3 regions of the Arthrobacter sp. BG3 genome follow, and region 2 is predicted to be linked to each of the others. Evidence: riboswitches for the same ligand, from Rfam matches in the RefSeq annotation. Region 2 holds a riboswitch; each other region holds the start of a gene.
What was found. A riboswitch is a leader RNA that binds a small molecule or an ion and turns the genes downstream of it on or off. The one in region 2 is predicted to bind cyclic di-AMP.
Positions count from the first base shown of each region.

Region 1: it holds a riboswitch for cyclic di-AMP, as region 2 does, so the genes downstream of both, AC1MFL_RS06615 (aggregation-promoting factor C-terminal-like domain-containing protein) here and AC1MFL_RS17940 (NlpC/P60 family protein) in region 2, are expected to answer to the same signal.
Region 3: it holds a riboswitch for cyclic di-AMP, as region 2 does, so the genes downstream of both, AC1MFL_RS06010 (M23 family metallopeptidase) here and AC1MFL_RS17940 (NlpC/P60 family protein) in region 2, are expected to answer to the same signal.

Region 1 covers NZ_CM155270.1:1,515,961-1,519,161, reverse strand. Annotated here, with positions in the region: gene upp (uracil phosphoribosyltransferase) at 1-590, shown strand, start outside; gene AC1MFL_RS06620 (VOC family protein) at 605-940, shown strand; gene AC1MFL_RS06615 (aggregation-promoting factor C-terminal-like domain-containing protein) at 975-1,763, opposite strand; cyclic di-AMP (ydaO/yuaA leader) riboswitch at 1,765-1,922, opposite strand; gene AC1MFL_RS06610 (ATP-binding protein) at 2,027-3,201, opposite strand, start outside.
Region 2 covers NZ_CM155270.1:3,973,462-3,976,662, forward strand. Annotated here, with positions in the region: gene AC1MFL_RS17930 (DNA alkylation repair protein) at 42-692, shown strand; gene AC1MFL_RS17935 (hypothetical protein) at 707-991, opposite strand; cyclic di-AMP (ydaO/yuaA leader) riboswitch at 1,205-1,375, shown strand; gene AC1MFL_RS17940 (NlpC/P60 family protein) at 1,380-2,108, shown strand; gene AC1MFL_RS17945 (dihydrofolate reductase family protein) at 2,165-2,752, opposite strand; gene AC1MFL_RS17950 (helix-turn-helix transcriptional regulator) at 3,018-3,201, shown strand, end outside.
Region 3 covers NZ_CM155270.1:1,369,765-1,372,965, forward strand. Annotated here, with positions in the region: cyclic di-AMP (ydaO/yuaA leader) riboswitch at 131-289, opposite strand; gene AC1MFL_RS06010 (M23 family metallopeptidase) at 439-1,254, opposite strand; cyclic di-AMP (ydaO/yuaA leader) riboswitch at 1,265-1,475, opposite strand; gene AC1MFL_RS06015 (iron-dependent transcriptional repressor DtxR) at 1,625-2,320, opposite strand; gene serC (phosphoserine transaminase) at 2,586-3,201, shown strand, end outside.

The DNA of each region.
Region 1 (3,201 bases), 2.0 Mb from region 2:
CCGTTCTGCGGGACAAGAACACCCCGTCCCCGGTCTTCCGCCAGCTCACCGAGGAACTCGTCACGCTCCTGGCGTATGAGGCCACCCGCGAAGTACGCACCGAACCGGTGACCATCGAGACTCCGGTCAGCACCACCATTGGCACCGCCTTCACCAAACCCACCCCGCTGGTGGTTCCCATCCTGCGCGCCGGACTCGGCATGCTCGAGGGCATGACCAAGCTCGTCCCCACGGCAGAGGTCGGCTTCCTGGGCATGGCCCGCGATGAAGAGACCCTGGACATCATCACGTACGCCGAGCGGCTCCCCGAGGACCTCACCGACCGTCAGATCTTCGTCCTGGACCCCATGCTCGCCACCGGCGGCACGCTGCGCGAGGCCATCAAGTTCCTCTTCAAGCGGGGCGCCTCCGACGTCACCTGCATCTGCCTGCTCGCCGCCCCGGAAGGCCTGGCCAAGCTGGAGGAAGAGCTGGCCGACGCCAACGTGACGATCGTGCTCGCCTCGATTGACGAGAAGCTCAACGAAAAGTCCTACATCGTTCCGGGCCTGGGCGACGCCGGCGACCGGCTCTACGGCGTGGCCGGCTAAACCAGCCGCCCTGCGTGGACCGCGCCAAGGACTTCTACGTCAACCAGGTGGGCTTCAATGCCGACTACGACGAGCGGCCCAGGGAGGGTATCCGTTTCGTCCAGCTGACACCGCCGGGCTCCGGCTGCTCGATCGCCATTGGCGAGGGCCTCAATGATGCCCCGCCGGGCACCGCCCCCGGCCTGCAGCTTGTGGTCAGCGACATCCAGGCGGCCCACAAGCAGCTCAAGGACAACGGCGTGGATGTCAGCGACGTCGACGTCCAGGACTGGGGGCATTTTGTCTATTTCGCCGACCCGGACGGCAATAAGTGGGCGGTGCAGTACATCCCCAACCGGTCCGCTGGCTAGGCGCGGGGGCCTTCAGGAAGGCCGCGCCGGCTGTTTAGTACCAGTGGTGGGCCAGGTGGAAGTTCAGGGCGCCGCACGGTGAGCCGTAGCGGTCCTTGACGTACTTCAGGCCCCAGTTGATCTGGGTGCGGTAGTTGGTCCGGTAGTCCGCGCCCGCGCTGGCCATTTTCTCGGCCGGCAGGGACTGGACCACGCCGTAGGCGCCGCTGCTCGGGTTGGTGGCAGTCGTCTCCCAGTCCGATTCCTTGGTCCAGAGCTTCATCAGGCACTGCATCTCGCCGGGCGCCCAGCCGTAGGAGCCCAGTTGCCCCGCCGCATAAGCCTGCGCGCCGGCAGGGTCATTGACGGCAACGGGGGCAGGAGCCGGAGCAGGAGCCGGGGCCGGGGCCGGTGCGGGGGCCGGTGCGGGTGCAGGGGCCGGTGCGGGCGCCGGAGCGGGGGCAGGGGCGGGTGCTTCGGCGGGCTTCACCTCGGCTGGCTGGGCCGCGACGACACCGGCGGGGATGACGGCCTGGTTATCGGCCCGGACGCGTTCAAAATCGAGGTGCGTCAGCGGATCCGCGGTGGTGGCTGCCTGCGTGGAACTGCCTGCACTGGCATTGCGGGCGGCGGTCTCGGATGCCTGGCCGGCTGCGCCGACCCCCACGATGACCGCACACGCGGCGGCAACGACGGCCACGCGGCGCCCGGTTGCGCCGAGGCCGTTGCCAAACCGGGCCAGGGCCGAAGCGGGCTTGGCGGGTTCAGCGCGGTGGCGCGACAGGGTGGAGCGGGTTGTCTTTGCAGCGTCGTCAGGGCGTGATTGTGCCTGGAATTCAGTCATGAGTGCCTCTCAACGCCTGCGGAGTTAGCTGTCGGGTTCGGATGAGGTCATCCGGCCGCACGGAAATTCACGTGTCGGCTTCACCCCAAGGGCGCAAAGATGCAAAATGCCCGGGAACTCTGGGTCCCCCGCCTCTGCCTGGTCGAGCGGAATCCGGGAGGCGGCAGAGTTTGGCGTGCATCCGGACATGCGGCCCTAGTGATGGCCGCACCCTAAAGACCGTACAGGACGTAGGCGGCTAAGTCACATTTTGGTAACAGGGATCACGGCAGCGGTGTGGCGTCTTGCGCCGTGCTCAGCAGCCGGCGGTCTTTGGCCGCAACCGGAGGCTTAGCCGCAGCAGGTCCTTTAGCCGCACCCGGGGGGTTGGCCGCACCCGGAGCTTCAGCCGCAGGGGGAGCATCCGGCAACCGCACGGTGAACTCTGTCCGTCCCGGGACCGACGTGACGCTGACAGTCCCGCCATGGGCCTCAACAATTGACTGCACGATGGACAAGCCCAACCCGCTGGTTCCCTCGGCGGACGCGCTGGTGATGGTGGCGGCGGAGGCAGCGGCCGCCGGGGACCCCGGAAGCGTCCGGGGCGGGTGGACCGGAAGGCGGGGAAGGTGCGTGTGGCCGGGTCCCGACGTCGTGTTGGCCACCGGATTCTTCCGGGACGCGTCCGCGCGCGTGAAACGCGCAAAGACGCGGTCCACGAACCCGGGGGCGATCCCTGGGCCGTTGTCCGTTACGGTCATCACGGCACTCCCGTCCGGGGCGCGCTTCACCCCGGTCACCACCATGGTGCCCGGTCCGGTGTGCTTTCGCGCGTTGGAGAGCAGGTTTGCCAGCACCTGGTGGAGCTGGGTCGCGTCGCCGCGGACCACCACAGGCTCCTCCGGAAGCTCCAGATGCCAGACCCGGTCCGGGGCGATGACTTTCTCATCGCTCACCGTCTCGATGGCCAGTTGGGTGAGGTCCACCTCGCTGAGCTTGAGGGGCTGGCCCTCATCCAGCCGGGCAAGCAGGAGCAGGTCCTCCACCAGGGTGGTCATCCGTTCGGACTGGCTCTGCACGCGGGCGAGGGACCTCTGGCCGTCGGGGGTGAAGTGTTCGGTCATCCGCATCAGCTCGGTGTATCCGCGGATGGCAGTGAGGGGGGTGCGCAGCTCGTGGGAGGCATCCGCCACGAACTGTCGGACCTTCGTCTCACTCTTCTGCCGGGCTTCGAGCGCGTTGGAGACGTTGTCCAGCATCAGGTTCAGGGCATGCCCGACGCTGCCGACCTCGGTTCCCGGATGGGCTGCGGAGTCCGGCACCCGCATGGCAAGTCCCACTTCGCCGGCGTCGAGCGGGAGGCGGGAGACCTGCGTCGCCACTTCGGAGAGCTGGTCGAGGGGCTTCATGGTCCTGCGGATCAGTGCCGTCCCGGCCAGGCCGATCACAACGAGTCCGC
Region 2 (3,201 bases):
GACCCGGAACGCGGCCACCAAAAATGCGAAAGAATAGCCCAATGAGCGAAGCCGGTGAATTCATAGACTGGGCGCTCCAGCGTGAGTCGTCTTGGAGCCGCGCGGAGGAAGCGGAGGCGAGGCACGGCAGCGATCACCGCTACTACGGGGCGTCCGTCGGCGCCGTGCGCGGAACGGTCCGCGACGCCCTCCGCCGCCATCCTGGACTGACGCACGATGACATCACCGCCCTAAGCTCCGAGTTATGGGAGGTGCCCGTCTTCGAACGCCGCCTCGCCGCCGTCGTCCTCCTCCAATCCAGCGCCGGTCTGCTGACCAACACGGACCTGACCCGGATCGAAGGCTTCGTGCGGAGCGCACAGGTGGGCGCGCTGGTCGATCCGCTCGCCATCGACGTCGTCGGTCCCCTGATCGCAGGACTCGACGTCGTCGGCAGGGTCCGCGCTGACAGCGTCCTGGACCGTTGGGTTCGGGATCCCGACGGCTGGCTGCGCCGCGCAGCCCTGCTGTCCCCGCTGTGCGGGCTGCGCGCCGGCGCGGGGGATTGGTCCCGGTTCGTGCGCCACGCCCGCTCGGTGCTGGCTGAGCCGAACCTGACGCAAGACGCCGGGGCCGCGGCCGCGGCCGCCGCCGACGCGGTCTCGCTGGTGCTTGCCGAGATGGCCAGGCGCCGGCCCGAGCTGGAATTCTGACCGGGCGGCCCTGATCAGCGGGTACTCTCCTGGTGCGGCAGCCGCCGCTCCACCACGGCGTAGGCCTTTTCGTCGAAGAACTCCCAATCGGTGATCACCATAAAGCCGAGGGCGTCCACCCGGTCGTTCAGAACGTGCACGTCGAAGCCACCGTCGCGGGGCTCGGCGTCCCACGTGGAAACGTGAACCTCCCCGTTTTCCAGCACCAGCAGTTCGGTGTTGACGCTGAAGTCCTCCTGCGGCTGGTTGCTTAGCTGGCAGATGGCGACACAGTGCCTGGCGCCTTCGGGGTTGTTCATGGTCGGGCCTCCGTTTCGGGGGAACGGTGATGGCATCATCCTATGCCCGGGGCCGATAAATCCGCCCGCGTCCGGCCGGGGCGCTGTGCCCCGCGAAACACACCCGGCGTTACCCCAATGTGACTTGTCGTAATCATTCCGTTACCGTTGTTAGGTGCCTGTTGTTTCCGAGACAGGCTCTCCCCTGCCGATTGCCTAACTCTGCCGCGGCGTGGGGATAACTCGCAGCAACGTCCGGCAGAGACGGGGAAACCACTTTTGACCCGCTGTTCTCCAGGGGTCTTGGGGTGAAGCCGCACGGCCCGTCATGATCGGGCCAGCGTGCGGCCGGGTGCCTCCCATCCGAATCCGACAGCTCACCTCGCAGGCATTGGGAGAGGCTCCTTTAATGACTTTTAGCAATACCCGTGCGCCCAAACGCGCCGACCTTCGCAGCAAACGCCGCACCGCCGGCACCATCGGCCGCCAGGCCGCAGTCCTCGTCGCCGCATCCGGAATGGTGCTCAGCGGCGCCATGGCCGCCAATGCAGCCGACGCACCGGCCGAACGCGACTCCGCGCCGGCGTCGTCCGTTGACGTCCAGGGCCAGGTCTCCGCGCCGGTCATGGCAGACTCCGCCGTCCAGATCACCTTCGAGCGCCCGGCCGTTGAGACTGCCCCGGCTCCCGTGGTCGAGGCACCCAAGCCCGTAGTCGCTCCGACGGCCCCCGCCGCACCGGCCCCGGCAGCCCCTGCCGCCGCCAAGGCGACCGTGAAGGTCCAGGCCGCGCCCGCCCCGGCCGCTGCCCCGGCAGCCGGCGGAGTCAACGCCACCCTGCTGTCCATGGCGTACGGCCAGATCGGCGTCACGCAGGACTGCACCGCAATGGTGGAGAAAGCCCTGAATGCTGCCGGCATCCCGGTCGGGGACATCGGACCGCAGGCCTTCCTGAAGTACGGCAAGGTAGTCGCTGACCCCCAGCCCGGCGACATCATCGTTCAGTCCGGCCACGTCGCCATCTACGCCGGCAACGGCCAGGCCATCAGCGGCGGCATGAACGGCGTCAACGCCACCATAGCGCACCCGCTGTCCTGGCTCACCGCCACCGGACCCGTGACGTTCGTCCGCGCCGGCTAGCAGCACCGCCAACAGCGCACAGCAGGCCGGTCGATCGGTTGCCTTGGGGCAGCGGATCACCGGCCTTCTGCGTGCCCGGTGTCCGGCTCCACTGTGTACCGCAGCAGCACCACGCCGTTGCCGAACGTCCGGCTCTCCAGCAGCCGGAGCGGCGTCGGCGCCTCCGCCTCCTGGAACAGGGGCTTGCCCCGGCCCACAAGGACCGGATGCACATAGATCCGGTACTCATCGATCAGGCCGAGCCGCCGGAAAGCAGCCGCGAGATCGGCCCCGCCCAGCGCGAGATCACCGCCGGGCTGCTCCTTGAGCCTGACCACGTCCTCGGCAACGACGTCGCGCACCACCTCGGTGTTCCAGTCCGCCTTCGCCAGGGTCCTGGAGTAGACGATCTTCGGCATGTCACGCCAGATCCCCGCAAACTCGGCAATCGGCGCAGGGACCGACGGGTCCCGGTCCGCCGTCGGCCAGTATCCGGCCATCAGCTCATAGGTGACACGGCCGTCCAGGAAGCCGCCCATGGCGCGGAGTTCGTCGTTGAAGTGATTATGCAGTTCCTCGTCGACCCGGTGCCAGCCCAGGTCCCGCCCCGGGCCCTCCATGTATCCGTCCAGGGACACCTGCATCATGAGGATGATCTTGCGCATGCGGGGCTCCTTCGCTGGGCTGCCGGGGTTCCAGCGTACGCCGCGTACCGCGGCCGTGGCAGGGGAGGGAAGGCCCGACGTCGGCGGCAGCATCTTGCCGGAACGTACCTCCCGCTGGATGCAAATGGGCCGAACAGAGCAGAACCGGCAACATCTTGCCGAAACTTGCGAATCACGGCAGGATGGGAGGATCGGATTCCTCAACCGGCAGTATCCTGCCGACTGGAGCCGATGACTATGGAGTCGATGACTGGGGAGCCGAGAAATGGGTGACGTGGTGTCCATTGGGGCCAGCATCCGGAGCGCCCGCAAGGACGCCGGGATCACGCAGGAGGACCTTGCCCACCTCGCCGGGGTTTCGGTGCGCACCGTGCGGGCGATCGAGACCGGGGCCGGAAACCCCTCGCTGCAGGCGGTGGCGGCCGTAAGCGCTGTCTTGGGCCTGCGGC
Region 3 (3,201 bases), 1.9 Mb from region 2:
AGAGCTTGAGACGGCGGCATGGAATCCGTTCCGGGCACCAAAAAGGGCGGTACGGACATTGGATTCCAGCGGGCTCGTTAGAGCCGCGCAAGCGCGGTGACGCGCAGCATTGTGGCGTGAAGACACGAAAGTAGCCTCTCCCAATGCCTGCGAGGTGAGCTGTCGGATTCGGATGGGAGTCACCCGGCCGCGCTGCTTCCTGGGAAGCTTTGCGACTTAACCCCAAGGTCTTCTTGCGAAGACCAAAATTGGTTCCCCCGCCCCTGCCAGACGATGTCATGCGAACGGACCTTGAGCGGTGGCAGAGCTAGGCAATCCACTCAAGAGCGCCAACTTCGGAAAAGTTGGCGTAGGTCAAACGGTACAGCAGTTGGGACGCAATGTCACATTCAGATCACGGCATGTCACAAGAATGCGAGAGTGATCCATCGTCTTGGCTCAAAGCCAGCCGAGGGGGTCAACAACATCGCCGTTGACCATCACCTCAAAGTGGAGGTGGCAGCCGGTGGACGCGCCTGTGGTGCCGCTCATGGCGACGAGGTCCCCGCGCGAGACCTTCTGGCCGACGTGGACCGAGGAAGAGGACAGGTGGTTATAGGTGGTCTCCAGGCCGTTGCCGTGGTCGATCACGATGCGGTTACCCCCGCCATAGGGGTGCCATCCAGAAAATGTGACGGTGCCGCTGGCCGCCGCGTGGACGGCTGTTCCGCACTGTGCGGCATAGTCCTGGCCGCGGTGGAACTCACCCGCACCGCCCGTGATGGGGCTGACACGGTAGCCGAAGGGAGAGGAAGCCATCATCACATCCAGCGGCGCACCGAGGGTCCCCGCCGATGCCGCACGCGTGATGCTGCCGACGGATTGGGCGCTCAGCAACTGCTTGAGCTTCCCGTCCGGGTCACCCTGGGTGGTGACCGCGGTGCGGCTGAAGTCGATCTTGGCCTCGGCCGCGGTGACGTCCGGCTGGACGGCGGCCGACACGGATCCCGAGCCGGACGCGGCGTCCGTGGCCATGACAGGGCCCGTGGCGGGCACGGTGACAGTGAGGACCAGTCCCGTGGCGGCCAGGGCGATGCCGGCCTTTTGCCCGACGCCGCTGGCGGCGGCAAAGTCGGTTACCTGGCGGAACGGGCTGCGGCGGCCCCTGCGTTCATCGCGGTGCGCGTCACGCGGGCGGTCTGCCAGGACGGCGACGGCCGGACGCGGCTCCGGAGCGGGACCGGTCGCACGGCGGCGGCCCTTGGCGGTCTGGATGGTCAAGAACGGTTCCTCTCTGGAGAGCCTGCGGGGTTAGCTGTCGGATTCGGGTCAGAGAGATCAAAGACCCGGCCCGCCGTAGCAAGCACCCAGGCACAGAGGCATCCAAAGGAGTCCCTCGGTGGAGCGTGCTTGCCGCTGACGGACTTCACCCCAAGGCTGCAAAACAGCCGGAAGTGGTTCCCCCGCCCCTGCCAGAAAGGTGACTCTGGGACTGATCCGCTGGCAGAGCTCGGCTCGGATCAGATAACGCTTTGGTATCGGTACTAGCCTTCAACTATAGGCGATGAAGCCGTCGGGAGATAAATCCGTTATCGATTCTGTGCACAACTCATGGGTCGTCCCATGAGCGGACGACTAGCGCCGGTTAGCTGACGGTAACAAAGACGTGCGCAGCAACCTCGGGCGGGAGTTCCAGTGCGCCCTCGATATCCGGCACCCGCACCGAGATGTACTCCCCCACCCGCTCCAGTGACACCGATGCGCCGGGGCGGATGCCGCCTTCGTCAAGCTGGACCAGCAGTTCCGGTTCGACCTGGATGGGTTCGGCGAGCCGGCTGACCCTGACCCGGGAATCCGGCCCGTAGCCGGACATGGCCTCGAGCAAATTCACAACGCCGTCCAGGGGCGGCTGGGACGGCAGGCCCCCCAGTTCGGCGAGGCCGGGAATCGGGTTGCCATAGGGCGAGACGGTGGGGTGGTTGAGCAGCTCGAAGATCCGCCGCTCCACCCGTTCGCTCATGACATGTTCCCAGCGGCAGGCTTCCTCATGGACATAGGCCCAGTCGAGCCCGATCACATCGGCCAGCAGACGTTCGGCAAGGCGGTGCTTGCGCATGACTTCGATGGCACGTTTCCGGCCGGTTGCGGTTAGTTCAAGGTGCCTGTCGCCCGAAACGACCACCAGCCCGTCGCGCTCCATGCGGCCAATGGTCTGCGAAACAGTCGGGCCCGAGTGGCGGAGCCGCTCGGCGATGCGGGCACGGAGAGCGACAATGTTCTCTTCTTCAAGTTCCAGAATGGTCCGAAGATACATCTCGGTTGTATCGATCAGATCCGTCATTCAGCTCAGCTCCTCGAGCGCCGTCCTTGCGTGATTCCCACCGTACCGCGAGCTGCTGGCGCCCTGGCGGGGTCCGCCGTACGTTCGCAGGACAGCTTAGCCTATTTTGAATTTGTCCGGATAATCTCAATGACCGGACTGTGACGGCCGCTTTTGCCTCGCCTGCCGGGCAGTCAGGCAGAATGAAACGCAAGGCTCCGCTGCAGCCACCTGCCGGGCCATCTCCTGAGCCGCACCCTAGTACCTGCCGAAAATTGGAGCCACTGTGAGCGACACCAGCATCACGATTCCCGCAAACCTCCTTCCCAAGGACGGCCGGTTCGGCGCCGGACCCTCCAAGGTCCGCCCGGAACAGCTGGAAGCCCTCGCCGCGGCTTCGAAGCTCCTGGGAACATCCCACCGCCAGGCGCCGGTCAAGAACCTCGTGGGCTCGGTCCGGAACGGGCTCAGCCAGTTCTTCCGGGCCCCCGACGGCTACGAGGTCATCCTCGGCGTCGGCGGATCGACCGCGTTCTGGGACATCGCCAGCTTCGGCCTGGTCGAGAACAAGGCACAGCACCTGTCCTTTGGCGAGTTTGGCTCGAAGTTCGCCTCAGCGACCAACAAGGCACCCTTCCTCGCGGAGTCCTCCATCATCAAGTCCGAGCCGGGCACCCGCCCTGCAGCGCGGGCCGAAGCCGGCGTCGATGTCTACGCCTGGCCCCAGAACGAGACGTCCACCGGCGTTGCCGCTCCGGTCCAGCGTGTGGCCGGCGCCGACGCGGGTTCCCTCGTCCTGGTGGACGCCACCTCGGCTGCCGGCGGGCTGGACGTCGACGTCGCCGAAGCGGACGTCTACTACTTCGCCCCGCAGAAGAACTTTGCGTCCGACGGCGGCCTGT